DNA from 4 places in the Paenibacillus sp. FSL M7-1455 genome. Region 3 is predicted to be linked to each of the others. Evidence: riboswitches for the same ligand, from Rfam matches in the RefSeq annotation. Region 3 holds a riboswitch; each other region holds the start of a gene.
What was found. A riboswitch is a leader RNA that binds a small molecule or an ion and turns the genes downstream of it on or off. The one in region 3 is predicted to bind cyclic di-AMP.

Region 1 (7,190 bases), 4.6 Mb from region 3:
GCGAAATCCTCCTTAAAGAGGGCGCCAAGATCCGTCTTCAGCACGTCGCCATGATGAATGCGCACATGCGGATACGGTTCCAATACCTCCTGGAGAATCGGAATAAGCCGCTGGTCGATTTCGACGGCCGTGACGGCGCCCGCTTCCCGGGCCAGCTTTTCGGTAAGGGCTCCGATCCCCGGCCCGATCTCCAAAGCTCCCTTGGAGGCATCCAGTCCCGCCGCCTCCACGATTTTGCCTAAAATATTTTGATCGATCAGAAAATTTTGCCCCAGGCTTTTTTTAAACGAAAAACCGTGACGCTGGATGATTTCCTTCGTCCGTCTTGGCGAGGCGATATCGTCCATTCGCTGCATATCTCAACCTTCCCCTTCCTGTTCCAATTGGGCTAACGCCTCCGCGAACTCCTCGCGCGTAATCTGAAAAACGGCCAGACGCTTATGGAACTGCTTGCCGTTGCAATACCCTATGCCCAGCAGGTTTCCCATCACCATGCGTCTGCGGGCCGCGTCCGGGTGCACCAGAAGCCCTGCGGCCATCAGATCCTCCATATCGATCAGGCTTTCCGCGCCTTCGTAGGTCGTATGCACGCGGGAGAGGGCCTTGCGGATCGCTTCCGGCGAAGCGTTCTCCACGCCGATGTCCCCTTTCCGCGTCGCTTCCGACTCCGGAATAAAGGCATGCTTGCAGCCGGGAACCTTGCTCGCGATAATTTTTCGAATCCGCTCCCCGGCATGGTCCGGGTCCGTCAACACAATGACTCCCCGGCGTTCCTGGGCCAAGGCAATCCGCTTCAGTACGCGGCCGTTGATCGCCGAACCGCCGGTTTCGATCGTGTCGGCTTCCACCGCCCGCTTCACGGCCACGGTATCGTCCCGTCCTTCCACGACTATGACTTCCTTGATCATGACCTGCTTCTCCCTTTCCTAAAGCTCGTCCGTTCATGCGTCGTAAGTTTTCGGACATCCAAACAACAAAAAGAAGAGGAATGCTCCTCTTCTTTAGCATGACATTTTCATGATCATAATACTATAACATTAGAATGACATTGTAAAACGAAATTAATTCAATTGCGGCTTCACGGGGCCGATGACGTATACTTTCATCCCGGATTTGCGGCCGAAGTTGTTGGCGCGCTTCACGGAGTCATAGTAGAGGTCGATCTTATTGCCCTTAATGGCGCCGCCCGTGTCTTCGGCACGGCGGAAGCCGATGCCTTCGATGTACACCCACCAGCCGAGCGGAATCACGTTCGGATCCACGGCGATGGTGCGGCCTTCCGTGACCCGCGTTCCCGTAGCGGTACGGGTACCGATTCCGGGTTCGCCGGCAGAATAAGCCGTCATCGAGACATGAATCATTTTTTTATATGAGAAATCAACACCGGCTTTGCTTACGCGGTTATTGCTGCTTACGGTTTTTTTCGTTTTGGCGGCTGATGAAGTTTGGGCGGTGGAAGAAGATTTAACGGCCGCTGTTTGAACGACGACAGGCGGAGCCGGTTTTTTCTTCGTGCCCACGGCGATGATTTTATCCAGCGTTTTTGCCTGCACTTCCTTGCCCACCATGCGCATGGATACCATTTGGCCGTCATGATATACCTTTTCGATGTGCTGCACCATCACGCCGGGCTTTCCCTGCTGAATGACGCGGTTGTCGCCGACCGTCAGGCTGGGATCGGCCGTCTTGATGACGCGGAAAGGCAAACTTTCATGGCGGTCCACGACTTGCTTGTTGACGCGCACGATACGGATATCCGTTTGGCCCGTCACCCGCTCGGTCAGAGCCGGAGTGACTTTATCGTGTTCTTTGAGCGATACGCCGAACTCCTTCAATACGTCGCCAACCGTGTCTTTGGTGGTATACAACTTTTTCGTTGCCCCGTCCACCGTCAATTGAACGGGAGCGGCGCGGTCGATCACCACTTTGTCACCATTCTGGAGCGATCCGCTCAGCGGCATGGAGACTTGATCTTCCGGTTTGAGGCTGATTGCCTGCTCATCCAGCATTTCTTGTAAAACGGATTTGTGAGTCTGAATCTTTTTGACCTGACCGTCTACCACCAGGTACACCTGTTTGCGCGTGGATGAGTTGACCAGCAGCAAAATCATGATGGTGACCGCGATCGTAACGATAGCTGCAGTAGAGATTTGGCGCAAATTCTCATGCTTCCATCGCAATGCGTAAGACATGCTGGAGATTTTTGAATCATGGGTCTCTTCTTGATGGAAAATGCCCACCTTCTCGATCCTCCTTCATAGCCTCGCCATTAGAGTTACGCATGAATGATTTGACGCGGGCTATACTCGATTTTTTACAAGAACACATAAGGAGCATGCGTTCTTGCACCATGAACCTATCTTTTTTTCATGATTTGTCGCCTCCCGTTTTACAACAGTATGACGACGCCTTCTCCATTATTCAAAAACAAAAGAAGCCAGCTAAGAGCTTATGAGGTCTCCTTCGTGGCTTCCCTGGATGTCAGAATGACGGAAAAGTAAATGCACGAAACCCTCTCTTTATGTCGCTTACGGGGTTAGCTGTCGGGTTTGGGCGAAAGAGAGCCGCCCGATCAACGCCAGCCCGCTCATGGCGGACCGCGCCGAATTCACCCCTGAGACCCTGAAAAGAAATCAAATACATCCCGAGCCCGGGTCGGTATAAAAGGGACCGCCGCGCTCTATGTATTGGTTCCCCCGCTCTTTCGAGACCGAAAGACTCAGCGAGATTGGTTCACGGAGGCTGCCGCGATGCCGAAAAAGGAAGCGGCTTACAGCAGCCCAAGTTCACTGAAAAGATGATATCCTGTTTTGATGCATGTTGTAAAGCGGGAATCAACAACGTTTATTTGAATATATGGTTAAAAATTTGTAATATTCATGGTTTTTTTGGTTAAAATTCTTTAATGCTTCGTTCATGCTCGTTTTTTCAGCTGTTTTTCTCCCGTTTTCACTTAATTCCAAATCGTTCCAGTGCATTTTGGGTGGTGATTCGGGCAATTTCCTCCACCTCGACCCCCTTAATCTGGGCAGCTGCCTCGGCTACCAAACGAACGTTGGCAGACTCATTTCGCTTCCCCCGGAATGGGTGCGGCGTCAGGTACGGAGAGTCGGTTTCGATCAGCAGCCGGTCCATCGGAACCTGCGCAAGCACTTCCTTGGGCTGTCTGGCGTTTTTGAACGTGATCGGTCCTCCGAAGGATAGATGGAACCCCATGTTCAGGCATAACTTGGCCGTTTCCCAGCTGCCGGAGTAGGAGTGCATGACGCCTCCGACCTCGCTGGCCTTTTCCTCCCGCAGGATTTTCACGATATCCTCGTGCGCATCCCGGTTATGGATCACGATCGGCATGCCGAGCTCCCGGGCCAACCCGATTTGCTGGCGCAAAACCCGGTGCTGCACGTCTTTCGGGGAGGTATCCCAATAATAATCGAGCCCGATTTCGCCGATGGCCACGACTTTTTCATGGCTGCATAAAGATGCAATCCATTCGAGATCCCCTTCCTTCATCGTGATCGCATCCTGAGGATGCCAGCCGACGGCGGCGTATATAAAATCATGCGTTTCCGCAAGCTTCATCGTGGACGGAATCGTTTCGCGGTTAAAACCGACGTTGATCATCCGGCTGACGCCGTTTTCCACGGCGCGGCGAATGGTCTCTTCGCGGTCCTCGTCGAACTGCGGCGCGTCCAAATGCGTATGCGTGTCGAATAAATTCATGTCTGGAACTCCCTTCGTGTCATAAAGCATAGATTAATATGGGGCAAATCCGTGAATCATGCTGTCGTTATCGCTTGAAAATGCGGGAAACCGGGTCGGATAGGGAAGAAATAACGTCTTTCATTTTCGCCCCCGGATAATATAAGTGATATTTCCCGCGATGTATGCCGCTGATGGAGCGGACAATATCCGACACCTCCGATATTTCCCGCAGGCGTTCGTCCCGGTCAAGCAGCAGAATCTGCTTTTGGCTGGATCCGTCTCCCGGCCGAAATACATCGTACGGAAGATCCGTCGGAAAATCAATCTCGAGATCGTATTCGGGATTCAGGCCGACCCGCTCAAAATCGCGGCGGATCTCTTCGATCATTTCCAGATCCACCGATTCCACTTCCACATATTTATACAGCCTGCGATGCATAAAACGGCTGCAAAGCTCGCTCAGCACGGCGTCTTTTTCGTTCGTCCATTGCGAAAACACGGTTTGGATCAGCGCTTCATCGAGTTTCAAATAATCCTGCACGGTCAGCCGGTCTTCGAAAAGCCCCGGAAGCGGCTCAATCATGAAGCCAAAAACGTAGTTATCCCGGTATAGCTCCTTCGCGCGCCGGAAGATCTGCCGCAAAATGATTTCCGAACTGCGCGTCACCGGATGGAAATAAACCTGCCAATACATCTGGTACCGGGACATCAGGTAATCTTCCACCGCATGCATCCCCGATTCCTTCACGACGATTCTTCCCTGGTACGGACGAAGCATGCGCAGGATCCGGTCGATGTCGATCGTTCCGTAATTGACGCCCGTGTAATAAGCATCCCGCAGCAAATAGTCCATCCGGTCGGCGTCCAGCGGACTCGACACCAGATTGACCACGATCGGATGCTCGTAATCCTTGGCGATTACCGATGCGACCTTGGCGGGAAAGTCTTCGGCCACCTCGGTCAAAATCGCGTTTACTTCGGTATCCCCGAGAATAATGCGGCGGGTCCAATCCTCATGGTCCATCCGGAACGCCTCTTCGATCGAGTGGGAAAAAGGGCCGTGCCCCAGGTCATGCAGCAAGGCGGCGCAGAGGGTTAACAGTTTCTCGCTGTTCGGCCAATCCGCGTAGCCGCTTCGCTCGAATTGGGATATGATGCGGCGCGTAATTTCATACACGCCAAGCGAGTGGGAGAACCGGCTGTGCTCCGCCCCGTGGAACGTCAAATACGAGGTGCCTAGTTGGCGGATCCGCCGCAGCCTCTGGAACTCCGCCGTGTTAATCAGCCGCCAGATGGTGGAGTGTTGGACATGAATGTAATTATGTACGGGGTCCTTGAACACTTTTTCTTCATTTAAGGTATGCATGCGACTCATCTCCTTTTTAAAAGCTTAAAATTAAACTATTTTTGAACTTTTTTCGACAATCCGTGTCGAATAGTGTCGTTTCGGGTAGAAAAATTGATTTCCAAATCGACATTATCCTACCAAGGATATATAATGGGAAAAGAATCCTGGTATGAGTGATATCCCAGGTGCCATGCAATCTGTTCTCATTTTGGCGACGAATTTGCAGGTTGACTTTTTTGGGAATCGTTGGTATTATTGATATCATAAAAGAGAGAACGTTGTCGAATTATGGCACTATAAAACTATGGCGAGAGGAGCAATGATCAGTTATGATGAAATCAACTGGTATTGTAAGAAAAGTAGATGAACTGGGCCGGGTCGTTATTCCGATTGAATTGCGCCGCACACTGGGCATCGGGGAAAAAGACGCATTGGAAATTTACGTGGACGGAGAACGCATTATGCTCAAGAAATATGAGCCTGCTTGCATCTTTTGCGGCAATGCCGAGAACGTGACTTACTTCAAAGGAAAAATTGTTTGCCACGATTGCATCTCGGAAATCCCAACACCTGTGACAAATTAAGTTTTTTAGTATATAATAGTATTATTCTATTTGTTAATTCTAACCTTTTTCATATCTCCTTGGTGTCTCCTAGGCTAAGAACCCGGCCTTTGGAGACATTTTTTTGTCCCGCCGGCTGCGTTGCCCGCCGCAGGTTATGGGCCTTAAGGCACGCTTCCCGCAAGCGGGCTTGGTTTCGGCAGCCAAGGCATTGGGCATCTGCAGCAGGCTCAAATCAATGCGTTATAAATATCGCGCTTGGAGACGCCGCGGTCGACCGCGGTTTTTTTCATGGCCTCTTTGCGCGGAATTCCTTGTGCCTCGTAGTGCGCCACATGCTCCTCGATCGTCAGGTTCTGCCACCATGCGGCCAGCCGCTCCTGCTCCTCTTCCGGGCTCGTGCCTTCCACGACCACGCAATATTCGCCCTGCGGCGGATGCTCCTGAAGATAGTCGAGACATTCCTGGACGTCCCCGCGCACAAATTCCTCGTAACGTTTCGTCAGTTCCCGCGCCAATACGACTTTTCGGTTTCCAAGCACGCTTTGGATCGCGGTCAACGTTTTGATGACCCGGTGCGGCGATTCGTAAAACAGCAGCGTCCCCTGGGCCGACTGAAAAGATTGAAGCGTCTCCTCCACATCTTTGCGTTCCCGGGGAAGGAACCCGATAAAGGTAAAACGGTCGGTCGGAAGGCCGGATGCGATCAAAGACGACAGCGCCGCATTGGCTCCCGGAATCGGTATGACGCTGATCCCTTCCTCGACCGCCAGCTTGACGAGATCAGCCCCGGGGTCGGAAATCGCCGGCAGACCGGCGTCGCTGACAAGCGCCAAATTTTTTCCTTCTATTATATAGCGTATTAATTCCGGTCCGCTTGCCCCCTTGTTATGCTCATGGTAGCTGAACAGCATTTGCGGGCTAATCTCGAAATGCGTCAGCAGTTTTCGCGTCTGGCGCGTATCCTCTGCCGCGATGATGTCGCATTCCTTTAACGTCCGTATGGCCCGAAACGTCATATCCTCCAAATTCCCGATCGGCGTAGCGACAAGATACAGAGCCCCTTTGCCGTCTCCGGACCGGTTTTGAAAACTGCTTTGTCGTGTCAGACTCATGCTTCTCCCTCTTTGGAACCGTAGTAAATTTCCATGATTTCCGGACAATATCGGTTTTGCTCGTCATAAACGATCAGCGGCGGAAGCAGCCTTACCTCCGGTTTCCCCTCCCGTATGCATTCGATCAACACCATGTTGGCCTCCAGATGGGCACGGGGATGAACGAAACGCATCCGTTTCGGCTCCAGCCTATGTTTTCGCATCAAAGCGATGATATCGCCGAGACGCGACGGTTTATGAACCATGCTTACCTTTCCTCCCGGCTTGACCAATCTGAAGCAGGCTTGGATGACCTCCTCCAGCGTGCAGCTGATTTCATGGCGGGCAATCGCCTGATGCGGGTTGAGTTTGATGTCGCTTCCGTTCAGCGGCATGTAAGGCGGATTGACGGTAATGGCATCATAAGCCTGATGTCCCGTCTCCTTATAAAGCTCCCTTAAATCTCCCTCCCGAATGACGATC
Region 2 (7,190 bases), 4.5 Mb from region 3:
TCGTCAGGAACGGCTTTTTTTTTAAGGGGGTTTTTCCGTTATAATGAAAGATAAGGGTTCATCGGACCTATCCTGGCATGGGAGAATCGTACAGTTGGCAGCGCGGGCCCTACATACAATGAACTAAGAAAAAAGAAAAAGCCGTCCTTCGGAGCCGGTAAAGACGGCGGAGCCGATCCATGGTTCGCCCGATTCGATTCGTTTAGACGACATAGACCAGATGGAGGTAAAGCCGATGGGAGTCAAACATGGGCGTGAATATGACGAAATATTGAAGGATTTAACGGAGGCGGTGGGAGGCATCCCGGACAGCTACCTGTTTTTTGAGATGGATGGCGGCGAATGGCTGCTGCTGAGTCCCGAGGAGAAACTGGAGGTTCATGAGGCGCTTGCGGAAGACCTGTTTTATGCCTTGGGTACCGAGCCGGTCATTGAGGTAGGGAGCGGCGTCGTCATGTACGACAAGGCCAACCACCGGATCAATCTGCTGATCGGGGACGAGGAACTGACTGTAGTCCCACTCATCTAGTCCAAGCGCCGAATGGATTTTTGAATGTCCGTCATGGTAAGATATAACAAGTTCTGGGCCAAGGCGGCCATATTCATATTTATTCAACGATCGGAATACAATGGGAAAAGTCAACAAGAGCATGGATAAGCAGCATCCTTTTTTAAATTTCGATACGAGGGTGTTTGGTTTCAGGGAGGAAATGAGAATATGGTTTACACGCTAGAAGAAGTGGAAGCGCATTTAGCGAAGCTGGAAGGCTGGGAGCTGGAGGAAGGACGCTGGATCGTGCGGAAATTTATTTTTTCCAACTTCATGAAGGGGATTTCGTTCGTCGACGAGGTTGCGGCGATTTCCGAAGCCTTCGATCACCATCCCTTCATCACGATTGACCATAAGAACGTAACGCTGCGGCTGACTTCATGGGATGACGGCGGCATCACCGCTCTCGACATCAAGGAAGCGCATCAGTTTAACGAATTGTTCGAAAAAATGCGCTCAGGCGAGAAACGCTAAAAAATAAGAAAACCGATAGCAAAAAAACACGCTTCGCCAGACCTTGCGGGTCATGCGCGAAGCGTGTTTTTATTCCTTCAAGGAAAACGGCCATTACTTTTTGGCTGCAAGCCACTGGGCTACGTTGGCAATCTCCTCTTTTTGGAGTTTGTCTTTGAAGGAAGGCATGCCGCCTCTGCCCTTGGTAATGATCGTATAAAGTTCTTCAGCAGACATCTGGGAGCCGATTTTTTGCAGGTTCGGTCCCACGCCGCCTTGCAGCTGGTCGCCGTGGCAGCTGATGCAGCCCTGGGCTTTCACAACGGCTTCGGCCGCTGCAGCGTCCATGGTCACTTCAGGCATGGTCGGTTTTTCTTCTTCGGCTACCTGCTCTTTACCCGGCAGCGTAAACATAAGCACAACGGCCATTACGCATGCAATCGTTATCAAACCGCTCATGATCCATTTTTGCATCCGTTTTCGTCCTTTCTATGTAAACTGCAGTTCTCTCATTTCTTCATTATAACGGAACAAGCCGGTACATCAAATAGTTTGTGACAAAAAAGCAAACGAAAGCCAGTTTAAATCCACTAAACGTACACAATTTCGTACCATTTTTCATTGACGTTTTTTAAAGCCCTTGATAGACCATGCAGTAAAAGCGCTCGACGCCTTCAGGCGTCTGTTTTTCGTACGTATCGGTGATCTCGAATCCTGCCTTGACGTAAGCGCGTATCGCCCGCAAATTCCAATCCTGCACCTCCAGATCGATCTCCTGTCCGGGAAAGCGGGTTTTGGCCGTCTCCACGATCGCCTGGATAAAGCCCGGACCTCGTCCCTGGCCGCATAAATCCGGCCGCATGCCTAAACCGAGGCGCACGACGTTGACCATCGGAAACAGCTGCGCGAACCCGCATAGCTGCCCGTCTCCATCCAGCACCGAAACGTATTGCTGCCTCCGCAGATCCGGATCACCAAGCTCGATGCCGAGGGCCTCCATCTGCTCCCAGGGAAGCCAGCCGTAGATGCGGTCGTAAGGGGGGGCGTACATCCAGCCGCAGCAGGTCTCGGCCTGCTCCCGCGTCATGGGCGTAACGGTATAAGAGTCCTTCGAAACGTTCACAAGAAGCCTCCTTTCGTAAGAGACGTCCGCTGCTAAGTAGCATTTGATGATTCCATAAAATCTATTCCTCGGGGATCAGGCTCGGGCAAGCGCAAAAAATCCCGTACGGAGATTCGGCAAAAATCTCGGTACGGGCTGTCGTACAAACCGTGCGGATCAGGCAAAAATGTTATTCAACGTCATCATTGTCTGCGGAATCGACGGCAGAGGCTTGATATGTATCCGTGCTCATAATACGTTTCGCGCCAACGTAGCGGTTGACGTAATAGCTGTCGCTAAGCGAACTGACGACAACGCCGCGGGATGTCGAAGCATGTGCGAATTTACCGTCGCCGACGTAAATGCCGACATGGGAAACGCCGGAACCGGATGTATTAAAAAATACGAGGTCTCCTGCTCTCAAATCGCTGCGGGAAACGGAAGTGCCCATCGTAAACTGCGAACCGGACTGGTGAGGCAGGTTGATGCCGAGATGCTTAAATACGTACATCGTAAATCCGGAGCAGTCGAACCCGTTGGTTGTCGTTCCCCCGGATCTGTATTTCGTTCCGAGCACATCATCGATGACTTTGTCCATTTTCGAATCCGCGAAAGCGCTCCCGGCTCCAGCGGTAAATACGATGGCAAAACTCATGACTGCTGCTGCTAGCTTCTTTTTCAAAATTAATACTCCTTCCGGTGCCTGCGAGGTTAGCTTAAGGATTCGGTAGAAGGTCCCCTATGATCCCTCTGTTGCAAGATCAATTCACCCGTAAATGGTTCCCCCGCTTCCCTAGTGTGAGGAAATTCGGCATATGTCTTTTTACACTATATACTTCAGGAGCCGCCTGTTTACAGGCAACGGCTCGACAAAGATTACAAAGTTGTTACTAACGCTGGGATTATTGTAACAAAGGAATGACGTTTTGGCAATTGTTTCTATGCCTAAAACTCAAAAAAATCACCATAATTTCGGGATTTTTGCCAAATTGGCTCCTAAGAAGGACCATTATAAGCGTTTTTTCACTTAGGAAATTGGTTTAATTAACGGAAAGGAAGGGTAAATCATGGTTGAAGGCACGTGGATGAGCGGAGTATTTGAAGATTCGAAAAAAAATTTTTTTGAAAGTTGTTACTTTTTTAGGTTTTCAAACGTCTAATAAGTAACAGGAAACCCGCGAGGGATTTCGGCAAAAATCTCCGCGCGGGCATCATAAGTTTTTCGTATGTTTATGGGTGAGTTTCTAGTTGTAGACGGCCGCTTTGTATTTAGCGGTACTCATGACACGTTTGGCGCCAATGTAGCGATTGGCGAAATAACTGTTGCTGAGCTTGCTGATGGTCACGCCCTTCGAAGAAGACGAATGGGCAAAGTTTCCGTTTCCGACGTAGATTCCGACATGGGATACGCCCGCGCCGCTCGTATTGAAGAATACCAGATCTCCGGCACGCAAATTGCTTTTGGAGACGGCAGTGCCGATTTTGAATTGTGCGCTGGATTGGCGCGGAATGGAAATGCCTAATTTCTGGAATACATAACGCGTAAACCCGGAGCAATCAAATCCTTTGGTCGTCGTTCCTCCGGTTTTGTAGGAAACGCCGATGGTGCTGTTCACGACATGACTCAGAGAAGATTGCGCGAATACGCTGGTTCCCATGGAGAACATAAGCGTCAAACCAAGCGCAGCGGCTGTTAACTTCTTTTTCAAAAACATAAACCCCTTCCATGTTGCCTGCGAGGTTAGCTTAAGGATTCGGTTGAAGGTCGTCCCCTATGATCCCTATGCTGCGAGATCAATTCACCCAAAGTGGTTCCCCCGCTTCCCGGTGCCAAGGAATTCGGCCCTGATCAAGCACCTGAAAGTGACTGATAATGACGATTGATTGGTATCTGTCGTTGAAAATATCGTTACAGCACAATATGAAAAAGTTACAGTAAAAATGACAAAGTTGTTACTAACTGCTTACTCGGATTATTTTAACAGAGGATGACGACTTTGGCAAATCGTTTCGGCATCTAAAAACGACAAAAACCCCGCCCTTTTTGTTTTGAAAGGGGGGGGTTTTCTTATATCAGGGGGTTGAAGTGATGACAAAAAATTAACTTTTTGATCATTTATTTTTCCGCGCCCCGATGCGCTTGGGCGTACCACAGGTCAAACTTGGCCGAAATGCCCCATAATCTCATGATGCAGCTGACGAGGTGGTAGCCCTGCTGGAGGATGAGCGCGATGATCCCTGCCCACATCAAGGAAACTCCCGTACAGAGGCTGAACAAAAGCAGGCTGAGCGAGCCGAGTATCAGCGAAACGCCGATGAGCGGGAACGCGCCGCGCAGGCAGTGCCACAAGGGAGGCAACAAGCCGCCGCCGCCGGTCTTGCCGAACTGCATGAAAAGAATCAGTTGGTGCACGATATATCCGTACAGGAACCATCCCAAAATCCAGGGAAGAACGGACAGGCCCATGGATTGCAGCGGCATCCCGTCCAGAAGCGCCGCATATACCTTAGGTATGACCCAGTAGGCCGGGGCCGCGAGCAGAACCCATTCGATCAAGTGAAACAGAAGGACGGTTTTTCCGTGGCGCTTCATGCCTTGGAAGAAAAACAGCCCGACTTCGCCCTCGCGTTCACGGTGCAGCCCGTAAAAAATTCCGGCATGGATAAAAGGGGTCAGCAGCATGCGCAGGGCAAACATCGAAAGAAGAATCCAAATGTACATATGCACCGTGCCGCTGTCGGAAAGGCTCATTTTGCCTTCGATGTAATAAAGCAGCTGGCTGAGTTCATTGGGCTCGGGGTCCGGATAACGCATCAGCAGCGGAGTGACGGCCGAATGGACCAGCCTGTACAGAAAGTAGCCCCAAATCAGCTGGTACAAAAAGAGAATGATGACGATATAAAATTGATTTTTAAGACTTTTCCAGCCATGCGCAATATGGGATTTCACCGGTTCTCACCTCACCAGGACAGACTTCCAAGCAGCGTCTCGATCAGCTTGGTGATGCTTACGTTCCAGCGGACCAGAACCTTCTTGTCCATATCCGCTTTCAGGTAATTGTTGAAATGCCTGTTCTCGATCACGATCGTGTATTCCGGATCGACCATCGCCCAGGCGAGCGGTGCCTTATACTCCAGCTTGAATTCGGCGCTTTCCGCCGAGCCGTTCCAGACTTTGTTCAGCGTATGCCCGTCCGTGAAGGTGAAGCGTACCGGGACTTGGGGAAAATCTCCGCCTTTTTTCGAGATTTTTACAATCGACTCGTAGACGGGGCCGGAAGCCGCATCCTTCTTGCGGAGAGAGATGGAATCGACCGCGAAGTCGGCCATTTGGTTTCCGTAAACGTATTGATCGAAAAAGGACTGCCAGGATTGCCGGGTAACCTGCTCGACCACCTTTTGGAAGTCTGCCGTCGTCGGATGTTTGAAACGGTATTTTTTTGCGTAGGTGCCTAGAATTTTGTTCATCGTTTGCTTCCCGACTTGCTGTTCCATCGCCTTTAGCAGGAGTTTGCCGCGGTAATAGACGTTCAGGGCATATTGATCCTGCGAGCCGTATTTCCATGCTTCCTGCGTCAGCGACATCGGGGACGCGATCAGGGATGACTGGATAGGCAAATTCGGAATGACGCCGTATTCCTGCTCCATCAGCTTATCTTCGGCATAGGAGGTGAATCCTTCGTCCAGCCAAGCTTCCTCGAACTCGTTGCTCGCAAGCATGCCGTAAAAATACTGATGCCCGATTTCGTGGATGACCGTCCGTTCCAGGTCGTAGCCGGGAGAGTCGTCTTTGGCCCCGAAGGCGGTGATCAGCGTCGGATACTCCATGCCTCCGGCCCCGTTCCCCGATTCCGGCGGCACGACGATCGACAGGGTGGAGTACGGATACCGGCCGTACCATTTGCTGAAATATTTGAGCGCGGCTTTGGCGGCAAAAAAGTATCTTTGTTTCAAGTCTTTATGGGCGGGGTCCAAATACAGCTTGATGCGCACGCCCGGGACCTCGGGAGACGAGAACGGCTCTTCGGCGACGATAAAATTCGGCGACGCGGCCCAGGCAAAATCATGGACATCGTCGGCATAAAACTGATAAATTTTTTCTTTCCCCCGGATCTGCGCGGGTTGCACGGGAAAGCCGGTGGCGGCGACGATATAGTCGTCCGGCACGTGAATGCGGACGCTGTAGATGCCGAAGTCGGAGTAGAATTCGGAATTGCCGTGATATTGATGCAGGTTCCATCCTTCCGCCTTGCGACCTCTTGTCCCCTCGGGCTCATAGACGCTGATTTTCGGGAACCATTGCCCGGCCATGACGAAATCATCGTCCGCGGTGCCCATCCGGGCGAATATTTTGGGAAGCTTGACCTCAAAACGCATGCGGATCGTAATGCTTTCGCCGCCCTTGACCGGTTTCGGAAGCCGGACCTTCACGAGGGTCTTGTCCTTGACGTTGCCGTCATCGGGCTGAACGTATTGCATGCGGTGCATCAGCGAAAGGCCATCGGCGGTTTTCATCTCGGTGATGCTCATTGAACCGAAGCCGTCCGCAGGCATCGTGTCATTCCGGAGCTTTCCCCCGGATTCTTTCATAAACGTGGAGTCCATCGAAGAGAAGGCGTTCGGGTACAAATGGAAGTACAGCTCGTTCACCGTCTTTTTGCCGGGGTGGATCCAGGTCAGCGTCTCGGTTCCCTTGATGATGCGGTTTTCGGCATTAAGCGTCGTATCGATATGGTATTCCACGACCCGATCGCTGAGGATTTCAGCCGTCGGCTTCTGTACGCTTTCCTGCTGGGCGATCGGCGTGGACGCCTTGGGAGGCTTGGCCTGATCCGGAGCGTAGGAAGGCTGCGATTCCGGTGCATCCCGAAGAAGGAGCGCCCCTGTTCCCGCAAGCAATAGACAGAGGGCAATGAACGATGAAATAACGATTTTGGCGCGTGCTGGAGCCATATACGAATACCTCCCGTTGACAAGCATCTAAAGCATGTATATGTTGGCTTTCCAGCGATTATTAGTTAAAATAAAATTAAGTTGCTTGACCAAGAGGCATATAAAGCAGGACGCCTGCCCTGAAACCGGGAC
Region 3 (7,190 bases):
ATGCTTTTGCCCCGGCGGATGCGGGTTGGCCGTCAGGTGTGATTTCGAGCCCCAATTTGCGGGCGACAAGGCCGGTCGTGCTTGCCTGAAGCAAAATCGTGAGCATGATCGCCATGAACGTCATCGCCGAAATCGCCCCGGCATGCGCCACGCCCATGCCCGCGATCATGCCGGACAAAGCCGCGGGAATGACCCCCGTCTCGCGTACCCACATCATGAACAGAAGCTCGCGCCAAGTCCATTTGACCTTCCGGTCAGGCAGCGCGCAGAGCAGGACGGTAAGCGGACGGGCCACGAACATGAGCACCAGGACCGCCGCAAAGCTTGGCCAAAAATAGTCGCCGAGCGCCTGAAAATCCACCTGGCTGCCGAGCAAAATGAAAATCAGCATCCGCATCATGATGCTCGTATTGTCGGCAAAGGACCCGGTTTCCTCCAGTTTGTCGTTCATCGACAATCCCATCGTGTCCGCATTCCCCCAGACCAGCCCGGCGACAAACGTCGCCATAAATCCGCTGACGTGCAGCATGTCCCCTATTAAATAGGAAGAAAGTGCAACGACGATCATCGCGATCGTCGTATAATCCTTTAACACGCCGAGGCGGAAATGGGCGACCAAATAGGTGAGAATGATCGAAACGACCGCTCCGACGGCAATCCCGCCGACAGCCGTTTTGACGAAATCCCAAGCCATGTCCCCCGCTTGCAGCGCCTTTCCTCCCGTAACCGCCGCGAGCAGCGAAAACGTCAGTATGGAACCGGTCGCGTCGTTAAACGCCGATTCGCTTTCGACCGTTTCCCTGACCCGCTCCTTGATTTTCACCTGTTTAAAGACGGGAATGATCGAAGCCGGATCGGTCGAGGCAATGACGGCGGCCGCGAGAAACGAAACGATCCAATCGAGCCCAAACAAAAAATGCACCGCGGCGCCCACGATGCCTGTCGTAATAATGACGCCGGGGACGCTCAGCAGCGACAGGGTGATCCAAACCTTCCGCAGCCCGCCAAAGCTCAGGTTCCGGCCGCCATCGAACAGGATCAAAGCCGAGCCGGCGGTCAAAATAAACTGATTGATCAGCGAGCTGCTTTCCGCATGGATCAGGTGCAGACCTCTCCCCAGCACCATGCCGGCGATGATAAACACGGCTACGTCCGGCAAACGAAGCCAGGATGCCAGCCTTCCGGCCAACATCCCGACGGTAATGATAAAGAGCAGCAGGATTAAAATATGATGAATGATTTCGGTCGTCTGGGTTTCCACGTTAACTTACTCCCATCTAGTCTGCATTGACGGCTTCGCTTTCGAACCGGTCGATGTTGTCGTTCGCGCCGATGATCACCATAATGTCGCCGGCGCGGAGCTGATCCATTGCCGTCGGAGCGACGATCACTTTTCCCTGGCGGTGGATCGCCACGATGCTGCAACCGAATTTGGCGCGGGTGTTGATTTCGTTTAACGTTTTGCAGTCCAGTTTTTCAGGCACCTTCATTTCGACGATGCTGTATTCCTTGGACAGCTCGATGTAGTCGAGCAGGTTCGGCGTCACGAGCTGGTGGGCAACCCGGATCCCCATGTCCTTTTCCGGAAAAATGACCCGGTCGACGCCCAGCTTCTCCAGCGCGCGCCCGTGAAGCACAGAAATCGCCTTGGCCACGACCGTGCGCACGCCCAAATCCTTCAGCAAAATCGCGGCCAGGATGCTCATCTGGATATCGTCGCCGATCGCGACGATTCCGCAGTCGAAATTGCGGATTCCGAGCGATTTGAGGACTTCCTCGTCCGTGGCGTCGGCCACGACGGCATGCGTCAAATATTCGCTCATGTCGCTGACGACTTCCTCGTTTTTATCGACCCCGAGCACCTCGTATCCCAAATCGACGAGCTCGAGTGCAAGGCTGGAGCCGAAACGTCCCAGACCGATGACGACAAACTGCTGTGTTTTCATTCTCTCCTGATACTCCTTATTTAATCAATTTCTGTTTTCTTTGAAACTAGCCGATAATGATTTTGCCTTCCGGATGCCGGTACAGCTCTTTGCCTTTTTTCGGGCCGAGTGCGTAAGCCAAAGTCAGCGGCCCAAGCCGTCCCGCAAACATCGTGAGGCAGATCAATATTTTCCCGACCAGCGTCAAATGCTGCGTAAGTCCAAGCGAAAGCCCGACCGTCCCGAAAGCCGAAGTCGTTTCATACAAAATGGTCAAAAAGTTGCTGTCCTCCGTCGTCGAAAGCACCATCGACACCCCGACCACCAGAAACAACGCGAGGAAGGTGATCGTCAGCGCCTTAAAGATGCGGTCCTGCGCCAGGCGGTAGCGGTAGAGCACGATATCGTCGCGTCCGCGGATCATGGCGATGACCGCGCCGACCAGAATGGTGAAGGTGGTCGTTTTGATCCCGCCTCCGGTGGATCCCGGCGATGCGCCGATAAACATCAGGATGACCATGAAAAATTGGGACGCTTGCCGCATGCTTGCGAGATCCAGCGTGTTGGCCCCCGCGGTCCGCGGCGAAACCGATTGGAAAAACGACGCAAGAATTTTGCCGCCCCAATTCAAGGAACCGAGCGTTTTCGGGTTCGTGAATTCGAAAACGAAGATGACGATCGCCCCGACCAGAATCAGCGCCCCGGTCATGGACAGCACGATTTTCGTATGCAGCGAAAGCTTCCGTTTGTGCCGGTAATCCACCAGGTCCGACATGACGATAAATCCGATCCCGCCCGAAACGATCAAAAACATGACGACGATATTCACGAGCGGATCGTACACATACCCCGTCAGGCTGTTGAAATGGCCGAAAAGGTCGAAGCCCGCGTTGTTGAACATCGATACCCCGTGAAATATCCCGAAGTATACCGCCCGGCCGACAGGCATGTCAAAGGACCAGCGGATGGCGAACAAAACCGCTCCGCAGCCTTCGATCACGAGCGAAAAGATAAGCACCTTCCGGATCAGCCGCACGATGCCCTCCATCGTGTTCTGGTTCATCGCTTCCTGAAGGATCAGGCGGTCGCGCAGCGAAATCTTCCGCTTCAGCACGAGGGAAAACAAGGTGGCCATCGTCATGAAGCCGAGCCCCCCGACCTGAATCAGCAGCATAATAACGACTTGTCCGAAGGTGCTGAAAAACGTTCCCGTATCCTTAACAACCAAACCGGTAACGCAAGTCGCCGAAGTCGCCGTAAACAAAGCATCGATGAACCGGAGCGGCTTGCCCGTCGTGTTCGAAATCGGCAAGGTGAGGAGTATGGCTCCGATCAATATAATGCCGGCGAACCCCAATACAAGAATTTGCGGGGGAGCCAATCGAAACCACCTGATTTTTGCTGTCAACATAGTCACCTCTTTAAAAAAGTCAAAAGAAAAAAAGCATCGGAAATCCAATGCCTTTCGGTTTGGTTCCTGCTGCATAACGCCTACGAGGTTAGCTGACGGATTCGGGCATGCACAGGTTGCCCTATTCGCTATGGATAAAGCGAAATTCACCCCAAAATAATGGTTCCCCCGTTTTCATATCGAAATTCGGCGTACGGATTATTCATTTGCTTCAAAGATTATAATCCTATTCGTTTTACATCACAAAGCCATTATTCGAATGAATACGTGGGAATACGGCCCGATTGCATCGCAAATCTCATAAAAGTCTGCCTTTCTCTCGCGTTTACAATCACTTTCCACGATTTTCATCATTTTTTCACGGCCAATGGGGGAGAAAACTGGCTTTCGAGGGACATCGTATGCTATGTTTACGTTTATACTAGGTATATATCTTTAGAATCCAAACAAAGGGGGCATTTCATGAATCCCGTCGGACAACCGCTGCGGCTCAAAGCCAATTACAAATGGCTGGGCATTTTTGCGGTCATCGGACTCGTTTTATTCGTCTTGTTCCAGATTCTCCCTTCCACCGCCTCGGAAACGCTGGAGCAGCAAAACACGAAGGTCATCAGCAAGGCGGAGGCCCAACGCGCCGCGGAGGCCTTCATGCAAAACACGCTGCATTTGGAGGCGGACCCGAGCAAGGACGCGGTCATCACGTACCAGTCCAACTCGGATTTATACGGCTATTTGTCGCGGGAAAAACTGCTGAACGAATACAACAAAACGTTTGAAAAAAGTTATCCCTACGACGTGTTCCGCGTCCGTTTGGCCGAACGCCAAAACGAAGGTTACGCCAATATCGACGTACATATGAATTCGGGCAAGGTCGTCGCTTTTTCCGTTACGCCCCGTTATTCGAATTATGCCGCGGCCATGGCGGACCCGAATAAATCCAAACGCGAAACCAAGCTGAAAATCGTGGAAGGCGGCCTGTCGCTGGAGAAAAAAGAAGAGCTTGCCGCACCTTGGCTGCAGCAAATGGGTTACGACCCGGGCAAGCTGGAGCTGTCGACCAAGGAGAACGAGGCGGGGCTCGTATACACCGACCCGAACCGGGCGATCGGCCGTTCAAGCCTTCAAGTCAAATTGACGTTCGAGGAAGGGAACGTTCATTCCTTCGAACAGACCTTTAGCGTGCCGGAGGCGCATGCGGCCTACGTCGAAAAGGAAACGTCCAAAGCCAAATGGCTGACCATCTTGGGCTACGGGCTGCTGACGTTCGTCCTGGGCGTGCTGGCCATCGTATACAGCGCGTTGACCCGGGCCCATACGTCGTTCAAGAGGGGCATTTTCCTGAGCGTGTTTTATTTTGCGGTCGCCACGTTCAGCACGTACAACATGCTGCCGGTATTCCAAGGCGAGGGGGTTTCGAATTTCGGCCTCGTCTTCATGCTCGGTTTTCAGACTTTCTTTAACCTGGTGATGGCTGCCCTTTTGTACTTCTCGCTCGTGGGCGGGGACGGATTATGGCGCAAAGCCGGCATCAATGCCTGGGCCAAAGCCAAAGAACCCGGCTACGGGCCTTACGTGCTGCACAGCATGTACACCGGGTACCTATGGGCGTTTATTCTGATGGGCGTCCAGTCCGTCATTTACATCGTACTCGACAAAACGATCCACAGCTGGTCGACGACCGATGCCACGCAATCGCCGTACAACATGCTATATCCTTGGCTTCTGCCGATTATGGCGTGGATGGCGGGCATTTCCGAGGAAGCGGTCTACCGCCTGTTCGGCATTCCGATGCTGAAAAAGCTGCTGCGCAGCACGTTTGCCGCCTGCCTGATCACGACGCTGATTTGGGCGCTCGGACACACGCTTTATCCGATTTACCCCGTCATTACGCGTCCGATCGAACTGACGGTCATCGGGCTGCTGTTCAGCTTCATTTTCCTGAAGCACGGCTACATCGCCGCCATGTTCAGCCACGTCGTCTTCGACAGCGTCCTGATGAGCTTCAGCCTGTTCGCGCTGGGCGACGTGCCGGACATCATCGCGGGAATCGTCACGATCGTGATGCCTGCCGTCGTCGCTTATATCGTTTACCTGTACAACCGCAACAAAAAGAAAGAGGAGCCATATGTCATGACTCCTCATCCCGGAGGGCTGCAATAATTTGTTTGGCGAGCTTGTCTCCGATGGAAAGAGGCCGGAAATCTTCGATGCTGGCCTCTTTTATTTTTTTCAGCGATCCGAAATGCTTCAGCAGCAGCTTGCGCCGCTTCTCGCCGATGCCCGGGATCGAATCGAGCTTGGACGCGACCATCGACTTGCCCCGCTGTTCCCGGTGGAACGAAATGGCAAAACGGTGAACCTCGTCCTGAATCCGCTGCAGCAAATAAAACTCCTGGCTGTCGCGCGGCAGGTCGACCGGCTCGGGCGGGTCGCCGACCATAAGCTGCGCCGTTCTATGTTTGGCGTCCTTGACGAGTCCGCATACGGGGATGAACAAACCGAGCTCGTTTTCAAGCACGTCGACCGCTGCCGAAATTTGGCCCTTGCCCCCGTCTACGACGATGAGATCGGGCATTTCCAGGTTCTCCTTCAGCACGCGTTCATACCGGCGGCGGATGACCTCGCGCATCGTTTCGTAATCGTCCGGTCCTTGCACGGTGCGGACCTTATATTTGCGGTATTCCTTTTTATCCGGCTTCCCGTCGATGAAAACGACCATGGCGGACACGGGATTGGCCCCTTGGATATTCGAGTTGTCGAAAGCTTCGATACGGTGAAGATGTTCGATGCCGATATATTGGCCCAGGTTCGCTGCCGCTTTCAGCGTTCTTTCCTCGTCCCGCTCGATCAGCCGGAATTTTTCGTCCAGGGACACCTTCGCGTTTTCCACGGCCATGCCGACCATCTGCCGTTTTTGGCCGCGCTGCGGCACGAGCACTTTGACGCCCAGCCATTCCTGGAGGGAGGCAGCCGCGCTGTGCGCATCCAAAACGTCGCCGCCGTTTTCCGTTTCCCCCGCCGCCTTGTCCGAGCCTTCGGCATCCTTCCCGGAATCGGGCAGCAGTATTTCCTGCGGCAGGGCCGGGTTGTCGCTGTAATATTGGGTCACGAACGACATAAAATCGCTGTACGCCTCGCCGTAAAACGGAAAAGCCGAAGCATGGCGCTGAACCATCTTTCCTTGGCGCATGTACAAAATTTGTACGCACATCCAGCCTTTGTCGACGGCGAAACCAAGCACGTCGCGGTCTTTTGCGTCGGACGTCGTGATTTTTTGTTTCTGCATGATGGCGTCGATGTTCATGATTTGGTCGCGAAGTTCCTTGGCCCGTTCGAAATACAACTCTTCGGCCGCCTCTTCCATCTTCCGCTGCAGCTCTTTTTTGATCTCTTCATGCCCGCCGCTCAGAAACGACTGTATTTCCTGGGTAATCCGTTCGTATTCCGCAGGGTCGACTTCTTTTTCGCAAGGCGCGAGGCATTGGCCCATATGGTAATACAGGCAAACCTCCTTCGGCATGACGCCGCATTTGCGGAGCGGATACATCCGGTCGAGCAGCTTTTTGGTCTGCTGGGCGGCGTACGCGTTCGGGTAAGGCCCGAAATATTTGGCCTTGTCCTTCAGCACGCGCCGCGTGACTTCCAGGCGGGGATGCGCCTCGTAAGTGATCTTGATGTAAGGGAACGTCTTGTCGTCCTTCAGCAGCACGTTATATTTGGGCTGGTGCATTTTGATCAGGTTGCATTCCAAAATGAGCGCCTCGATATTGCTGCCGGTGACGATATATTCGAAATCGCGGATATCCGCTACAAGCCGCTGGGTTTTTCCGTTATGGCTGCCGGTAAAATAGGAT
Region 4 (7,190 bases), 3.6 Mb from region 3:
GAAACGACAATCCGGGCATGCGTATGTCAAAGCCGGTTTACGAGCAGGACGATCCGTCCAAAATAGAGGAATACTTCGGATACAGGCGCCGGATGCAGTCCGGACAGATGTCATGGGTGAACTCCGCATGCGTATGTTTTTCGAGAAAACTTTCGACCGAATTCCAAATATCTTGTTCGTCGCGGATTCTTTTGCAGACGGCGCAGATCGGAAGGAGCCCGCGCAGCGTTCGGATTTGGGTCAGGGCCTCCAGCAAATCATGCTCGATCATTTTGCTCTTGGTGATGTCGGTGAAGGACACGGTCATCCCTTTGACGGTATGGCGGCCATCGTCGTAAATCGCCGAGGCTTCGAGCAGATACCACTTATTCGCATGCTGCATCGAGGACTGGATTTCCTGGCGATAATAAGGCAGCGTTCCGTTCAATACGGAATCAAGCTCGTCCGGCGGCCGTCCGTCGGCCTCCGACAGGGCGTAATAAATCTGCATGAAGCTGACGCCGATCCATTCGAACGTTTCGGGAATGCCCGCATCGATCGAATTTTGGACCCAGTTTCGGTTGACGGAGACAATGCAGCCGTCGGCATCGACGACCGCGACGGCCTGCTTGAACGAATCGATGATTTCGGGAAAAGTGAAGCTTGTTTTAGGCAACTAAGGTCGCTCCCTCTATTTGTATTGGAAGTGCTTTATCGCAGGTACGGCGTGCTGGTTCAGGTCTGTCTGACGGGGAGTTCGCATCGGATGTTTGAGGATTGCGTGAATAAGGGAATAAACTTATTTCTCCAATTATTGTTATGTTATAATTACCGTAGCATAAAGAAAAGTATATACTTTTTTACGTCATTTTGCAAGAGAAAAATTACGAAAATACGTCGTCATAAGAATTATCGGAAGGCGGTTTAATATGCAATCCATTTACGAGCGAATCGAATCGTTAATCAAAATGCGGGGGATGACGAAAAAATCGTTTTGCGAGCAGCTCGGCATCAGCACGGGGAACCTGGGGGATTGGAAAAGAGGAAAATCAACGCCGGGTACCCATAAACTCATCGAAATTGCCTCCTTTTTCGACGTCAGCCTCGATTGGCTGATTTTGGGCAAAGACCAGGAGCGTTTTCATTTGAAGGAAAACACAGGTACATATGCATGGGAGGAAGGGGATGACGGCGACGTTCCGTTGTCCGAGAAGGAAAAAGAGTTCATTAGGGAATATATCGAGTTTACGCGTTACCGAAAAAAACAATCGAACGGCGAATGAGCAAATAGAATCGGACGCGACGGCCTTAAGGGACGCATGCGTCCGTTCCTGCAGGAAGGATGGACCGCCGATCCCGATGGGTCAGCCGGATGGCGGCAAGCCTTGAGGGAGCGGCTATCATGGGGGCTTGCCCCGGGACAACGCAAAAAAGAAGCCTTTGCTTTGGGAGCAAGGCTCTTTTTTGTGATTGGGAAAATTAACGTCCAGTCCGCGGGTTACGGCCCTTTCGGCCGATAAAGGCAAACGACAGCAGGCTCCCGGCCAGCAGGACGGCCGCAGTCAGGGCCAGCCCCAGGCGCATCCCCGCCGTCATCGACGGGGCGCCGCCGAGGATCGCGCCGATCATGGCCACGCCCAAGGTCGCGCCCACCTGCCGGCTTGAATTTAATGCGCCCGATGCGGCGCCTGTCTGCTCCCGGGGAACCGCGCTTATGACCGCGGTCATGAGCGCGGGGATGGTGAGGGAAACTCCAAGGCCGATCAGGAACAGGCCGATCAAAGGAAGGGCGTAATCGGAGGTTGAAACCATTCGCAGCTGCAAGATCGTTCCCGCGGCTGCAAGAAGGAATCCTGCGGTCATCGGGATTCTGGCGCCGATCCGGCCGACGATGCGGCCGGTGACGATCGGATTGAATACCAGCGGGATCGTCATCGGAAGGAGGGCCAGGCCTGCCGTATGAGCCGATAATCCGCGCGCTTGTTGAAAAAAGAGCGGCAGCGCGAACAAAATGCCCGACAATCCGATATTGACGGCCATGCCGGCAATCATTCCCGCCGATACGGTTGCGTTTCGAAACATTCCCAGCGGAAGCAGCGGGTCGGGGCCTTTCATTTCGGCCCGCGCAAAGAGAGCCGCGCTGACGAGCGCCAGGACGAAAGCGGCGATCACGATCGGTGATCCCCAGCCGTAAGCCGATCCCTCCATGAGCGCGAAGGATAACGCGGCGATGGCCGTTACAGCCGTCCATTGGCCCGTCCAATCCAGGGGCTGCCGCCGCTTGCGGGCGGTTTCGGCGCCGAGCCGCAGGACGATGGCCAAGCTGATGACGGCAAGCGGCACGTTCAGCAGGAAGATGCTTCGCCACCCGAGCGAATCGGCCAGCAGGCCGCCCGCAACGGGCCCGGCAGCCATGGCGATCCCCGTGACCGCAGCCCAGATGCCAAGCGCCCGGGCTCGTGCGGACGGTTCGGGAAATGCATGGGCAACGAGCGCTAGCGAGGCCGGCGTCAGAGCCGCGCCTCCGATGCCCAAAACGGCGCGCAAGGCGATCAGCAAGCCAAGCGAAGGGGCGGCCGCTGACAAGGCCGAAGCGGCCAGAAACAGGACCAGCCCTCCGGCATAGACGCGGCGCGCTCCCAGTTTGTCGGCCAGCCCGCCCATCGAGAGCAGGAAGCCGGCAAACACGATCGTATACGCATTGACGACCCATTGGAGGCCGGAAATCCCGCCGCCAAGGTCTGCGCGGATCGCGGGCAGCGCGACGCTGACTACCGTCGTGTCCAGCAGCACCATAAAGTATCCGATCGACAGTCCGAGCAGCAGCAGCGCTTTAGCCGGCTTCCAGCGGCCGTCGGACTTGATGTTCATCGCTTTTTCCAAGACAATCCCTCCGTAAAGGCAAAATCGGCAGTCATCGCCGTTACCGGGAAAGTGTATAATGGTTCTTATCATGGGACTAGATGAGGGTTTATCCTAGGAGAAATTCTCCTAGGGAACGGGAAGGGGAGGAGAAGCACTTGTGGGAAAAAGCGGATGGGGAGCGTCTTCGGGAGCTTGCCCAGTTTTTGCGGACCCGGCGCGCCCGGATGACGCCGGAGCAGGCCGGCTTGCCGACGGAGGGGCGCAGGCGGACTCCGGGACTTCGGCGCAGCGAGGTGGCGCTGCTTGCCGGCATCAGCGTCGATTGGTATACGTGGCTGGAACAGGGCCGAAACATACAGGTGTCTTCCCAGGTGCTGGAGAGCATCGCGCGCGCCTTGCAGCTCGATGCCGATGAAAAAAAACATCTGTTTCTGCTTGCCTTGCAGCAGTATCCCCCCGTTTCGGGGGAGGCTGCCGCGGAAATTACGCCTGCGCTTCAGCGGTTTCTGGACCTGCAGGGAACAAGCCCGGCTTACGTGACCGACCAGCGCTTAAACATCGTGGGATGGAACCGGATCGCCAGCATAATATATGGAGAATATGAAACGATGCCGGCAAGGGAACGCAACTCCGTCTGGCGTACGTTTACCTCCCCGGATGTCCGCGGCCTGCTCCAGGAACGTTGGGAAGCCCATGCCCGGCACCGTCTGGCGAAATTTCGGGCAAACTACGCCAAATTCGCCGGGGATCCATGGTGGACGGACTTGATCGGGGAATTAAACCGCGCAAGCGAAGAATTTAGGGCGTGGTGGCCGCGGCATGACGTCTTAAACGGCCCCGAAGGGAAAAAAATCATTCATCATCCGGCCGCGGGCCGGCTCGAAATCGAGCAGGTTTCGTTTGTGACGTCCGACGACCCGGGTTTGACCGTCACGATCAACGTTCCGACGGCGGACGGCGATACGGTCGCCAAGCTGGGCAAGCTGTTGAGGGAATGAACGGGCCGGGTCCCCGGCCCGTTTTTACGCAACGGATCTTGTATTTCACGGGATCGGACTGCATAAAAGAAATAAACTATTTACATATCGTGATAATCGGTGTATAATAACAGAGTTGCTGCAAAAGTTAATATTATGCGGTAGTGGTGGAATGGCAGACACGCTATCTTGAGGGGGTAGTGGGCGTACGCCCGTGGAGGTTCGAGTCCTCTCTACCGCATTGACGATCTGACCGAGAAAATCCCTGTTTTGCAGGGATTTTTTTGTTGCATCGGGCAATGTTTCGCCATCCAAGCGTTCGTTCGTGAAAAGAAGCGTTTGCGCAGCGGGGAATTCCATAGACTCACATATCACGAAAGAGGCCCACGCGGCCTCTTTTTTTGTTTTTATTTTGTTCCATTCTATATGATTTGGGTCGCCATAAGGCAGTAGCCCGCAATTCGATTGGGCCTGGCCGGTTTGCGGAAAAAGGGATCCGTATTCAAAGAAACGCAATAGAAGGGACTTTCGCATCCATTGCCAAAAACGCGAAAAATAGAGAGCATGCGAGAGCTTGGCGCAGATAAACACTTTTGTAAGCGATAACCTGTATGCTAGGGCCGCCATTTTACGCGGATAACGATTTCGCGACTCCTTTACATGCCGCTGCACGCGGGTGTATGATTCAAATCGTAATTGAACATGTTTCCATTTTTTAAAATCGCTGAGTTTCCGTTCGAAGAAGCGGAAATCGGGGGAACCAATCGCGCGTTCCCGTCGTCCGATGTGAGAGTCGGAAGGCAGGGGAGGCGCCGGGGTGAATCCTGCGAAACGGATGCCATGGATCCGATCGCGGGTAGAGCGACTCTCACCGCTCGAATCCGTCAGCTAACCTCGTAAGCGTCGCCTGAGAGAGGAATGATGAAACTTGTGATCGATGAACATCGGCCGCAGGGGATCGGATGACCTCTGTGGTTTTTTATTGCCAAAAACGCAACGTTGCACAAAATGGATGAAAGTCAATAGAAACGTCTTTAACGCTGAATTCCGGCTTTGGCCGGGAGCGGGGGAACCAACGCGCCGTTTGCTTCCACAAGCGGATGGCGCCGGGGTGAATCCCTTTGTCCGAAAACCGGACGGGGGAAGGGCGACTCTCACGCCCGAATCCGTCAGCTAACCTCGTAAGCGTATCGGGAGAGGCCCCATTCGTCGTGAGCGATATTTCATGGCTTTCTTTGGTCATGGATGTTGGAAGCCGCGGGAAAGAATCCTCTTTCCTGCGGCTTTTTTTATTCGGGTCAGCATTTCGGATAAGCATTTTTTAATAAAAGACGCGGTTGTTGGGATCGCCCGATCCAGAAACGAAAGGAGGCGAGAGCCGTGGAAGAGGAACTCATCGTCGTGACGGCCCCGAACGAGGCCGGGCGCAATTTTATCAAGCTTTTGATCTATCTCAAGCGGCCTTTCGCCGCGCTGACGAACAATGCCAAGGAAGAACGCGATCTGAAGAAGCTGGGCGTCTCCAAAGTCATCCGGCTCCATACCAACAACACGGAGGAATGGGTCGTGCCCGAGTGGAGGATCGGCCGGATTTTTATATTCGAAAACAGTTTGAATTTAACGTGCCGTTACTTGCAAATTTGCCGTGCTTGGACGCCGGATTCCATCTACGTAATCACCCGGGCGCATCACTCGCCGGGCATTTACCGGGGGCTTGGGGCGGACCATGTCATTCATACGCTAAACGGCGAGGTCGGTTTTTTGCTGAAGTAACGGTTTGGACGATTGAAACAGGATGCGGAAGGCCGAAGCAAGAAATGTCCGGAGCTTGCAAAAGGCAGGCAGCCGGGCAGAAAAAGGAGAGAGTTTGATCCATGATGGACCTTTTCATGATATTGACGCTGGCGGGCGTGTTCGGAATATTTTTGCTGTTTCTGATGTGGTGCGGCCATATCGTGGACGGGGGAGGAGACGGCAAATGATTGTGGTAATAATGCTGACGGCGTTTGTGTTCATCTACCTGGTGTATGCCCTGATCCATCCGGAACGGTTTTAAAAAAAAGCTGTGCGGGTAAGGCGAAGCCGCCTTCATCCGCGTTTGAAGAGGAGGAAGCGATTTTGGATATGTTGCAGATTGGCATCGTGATCGTGGTGCTGCTGCTATTGGTTAAACCGGTCGGCAGTTACATCTACCACGTTTTTTCTAATGAACCGAATCGGACGGACCGGATTTTCGGTCCCGTGGAAAAGCTTTTTTACGCCATCATCGGCCTTCGGAAGCGCTCGGGAATGAGCTGGAAAACATACGCCCTGAGCATGATCGCAACCAACATCGTGTTGGTGGCCGTAAGTTACGCGGTGCTGAGACTGATGGGCGGGCTGCCGGTCAACCCGAACGGGACGGGAAACATGGACGCCAGCTTGTCCTTCAATACCGTCATCAGTTTCATGACCAATACGAACCTGCAGCATTACAGCGGCGAAAGCGGCATGTCGTATTTGGGGCAGATGATCGTTATCACGATGATGATGTTTACTTCGGCCGCATCCGGCTTGGCCGTGGCGATCGCTTTTATTCGGGGCATCACGCGCCGCGAAGGCGGGCTGGGCAACTTTTTCGAGGATTTCATCAAGGCGCATGTCCGGGTGTTCCTGCCGCTGGCCTTGATCGTCACCCTGGTGCTTGTGGGGTTGAAGGTGCCCCAAACGCTTGATCCGACAGTGACCGTCCATACTTTAAGCGGAGCGGTGCAGCATATTGCGATGGGGCCGGTGGCCTCCTTGGAGTCGATCAAACATCTGGGGACGAACGGGGGCGGTTTTTTCGGAGCGAACTCGTCGCATCCGTTTGAAAATCCAAGTCCGCTCACGAATGTCATTGAAATTTTGAGCATGTGGACGATTTCGGCCGCATTGCCGTACACGTTCGGGCGTTTCGCCAACAACCGCAAGCAGGGCTGGATCATCTTTTCGGCCATGATGGTGCTGTTCCTGGGGTTCCTGTCCCTGACGTACGTATCGGAAAAAAGCGGCAACCCGCTGATCAATCAGTTGGGTATCGATGCCTCGCAGGGCAGCATGGAAGGAAAAGAGGTTCGTTTCGGCGTGGCGCAATCCGCCCTGTTCACGGCCGTGACGACCGCGGCGACCACCGGTTCGGTCAACAACATGCATGATACGCTGACCCCGCTCGGCGGACTGGCTCCGCTGGCGGAGATGATGCTGAACGTCGTCTTCGGCGGCAAAGGCGTCGGTCTTGTCAACATGCTGATGTACGCGATATTGGGCGTGTTCATTTGCGGCCTGATGGTCGGGCGGACGCCGGAGTTTCTTGGGAAAAAAATCGAAAGCCGGGAAATGAAGCTGATC

Region 1: linked by a shared signal. The riboswitch ahead of NYE48_RS00140 (ubiquitin-like domain-containing protein) and the one ahead of NYE48_RS21295 (TrkH family potassium uptake protein) in region 3 are both predicted to bind cyclic di-AMP.
Region 2: linked by a shared signal. The riboswitch ahead of NYE48_RS00500 (C40 family peptidase) and the one ahead of NYE48_RS21295 (TrkH family potassium uptake protein) in region 3 are both predicted to bind cyclic di-AMP.
Region 4: linked by a shared signal. The riboswitch ahead of NYE48_RS04695 (hypothetical protein) and the one ahead of NYE48_RS21295 (TrkH family potassium uptake protein) in region 3 are both predicted to bind cyclic di-AMP.

Annotation. Positions count from the first base shown of each region.
Region 1 is NZ_JBBORO010000001.1:26,080-33,269, reverse strand. Features, by position in the region: gene rsmA (16S rRNA (adenine(1518)-N(6)/adenine(1519)-N(6))-dimethyltransferase RsmA) at 1-356, opposite strand, end outside; gene rnmV (ribonuclease M5) at 360-908, opposite strand; gene NYE48_RS00140 (ubiquitin-like domain-containing protein) at 1,062-2,240, opposite strand; cyclic di-AMP (ydaO/yuaA leader) riboswitch at 2,511-2,735, opposite strand; gene NYE48_RS00135 (TatD family hydrolase) at 2,950-3,720, opposite strand; gene NYE48_RS00130 (HD domain-containing protein) at 3,788-5,068, opposite strand; gene NYE48_RS00125 (AbrB/MazE/SpoVT family DNA-binding domain-containing protein) at 5,380-5,634, shown strand; gene rsmI (16S rRNA (cytidine(1402)-2'-O)-methyltransferase) at 5,844-6,728, opposite strand; gene NYE48_RS00115 (tRNA1(Val) (adenine(37)-N6)-methyltransferase) at 6,725-7,190, opposite strand, start outside.
Region 2 is NZ_JBBORO010000001.1:101,391-108,580, forward strand. Features, by position in the region: gene NYE48_RS00475 (hypothetical protein) at 236-529, shown strand; gene NYE48_RS00480 (4a-hydroxytetrahydrobiopterin dehydratase) at 719-1,024, shown strand; gene NYE48_RS00485 (c-type cytochrome) at 1,118-1,477, opposite strand; gene NYE48_RS00490 (GNAT family N-acetyltransferase) at 1,635-2,090, opposite strand; gene NYE48_RS00495 (C40 family peptidase) at 2,296-2,787, opposite strand; cyclic di-AMP (ydaO/yuaA leader) riboswitch at 2,791-2,929, opposite strand; gene NYE48_RS00500 (C40 family peptidase) at 3,350-3,814, opposite strand; cyclic di-AMP (ydaO/yuaA leader) riboswitch at 3,821-3,960, opposite strand; gene NYE48_RS00505 (hypothetical protein) at 4,222-5,055, opposite strand; gene NYE48_RS00510 (M1 family metallopeptidase) at 5,067-7,058, opposite strand.
Region 3 is NZ_JBBORO010000001.1:4,613,416-4,620,605, forward strand. Features, by position in the region: gene NYE48_RS21285 (cation:proton antiporter) at 1-1,261, opposite strand, end outside; gene NYE48_RS21290 (potassium channel family protein) at 1,278-1,946, opposite strand; gene NYE48_RS21295 (TrkH family potassium uptake protein) at 1,993-3,336, opposite strand; cyclic di-AMP (ydaO/yuaA leader) riboswitch at 3,399-3,538, opposite strand; gene NYE48_RS21300 (CPBP family intramembrane glutamic endopeptidase) at 3,799-5,496, shown strand; gene uvrC (excinuclease ABC subunit UvrC) at 5,465-7,190, opposite strand, start outside.
Region 4 is NZ_JBBORO010000001.1:1,011,172-1,018,361, forward strand. Features, by position in the region: gene NYE48_RS04670 (PAS domain-containing protein) at 38-655, opposite strand; gene NYE48_RS04675 (helix-turn-helix domain-containing protein) at 909-1,262, shown strand; gene NYE48_RS04680 (MFS transporter) at 1,459-2,862, opposite strand; gene NYE48_RS04685 (helix-turn-helix transcriptional regulator) at 3,000-3,842, shown strand; tRNA gene NYE48_RS04690 (tRNA-Leu) at 3,980-4,062, shown strand; cyclic di-AMP (ydaO/yuaA leader) riboswitch at 4,534-4,740, shown strand; cyclic di-AMP (ydaO/yuaA leader) riboswitch at 4,850-5,025, shown strand; gene NYE48_RS04695 (hypothetical protein) at 5,202-5,594, shown strand; gene kdpF (K(+)-transporting ATPase subunit F) at 5,815-5,877, shown strand; gene kdpA (potassium-transporting ATPase subunit KdpA) at 5,940-7,190, shown strand, end outside.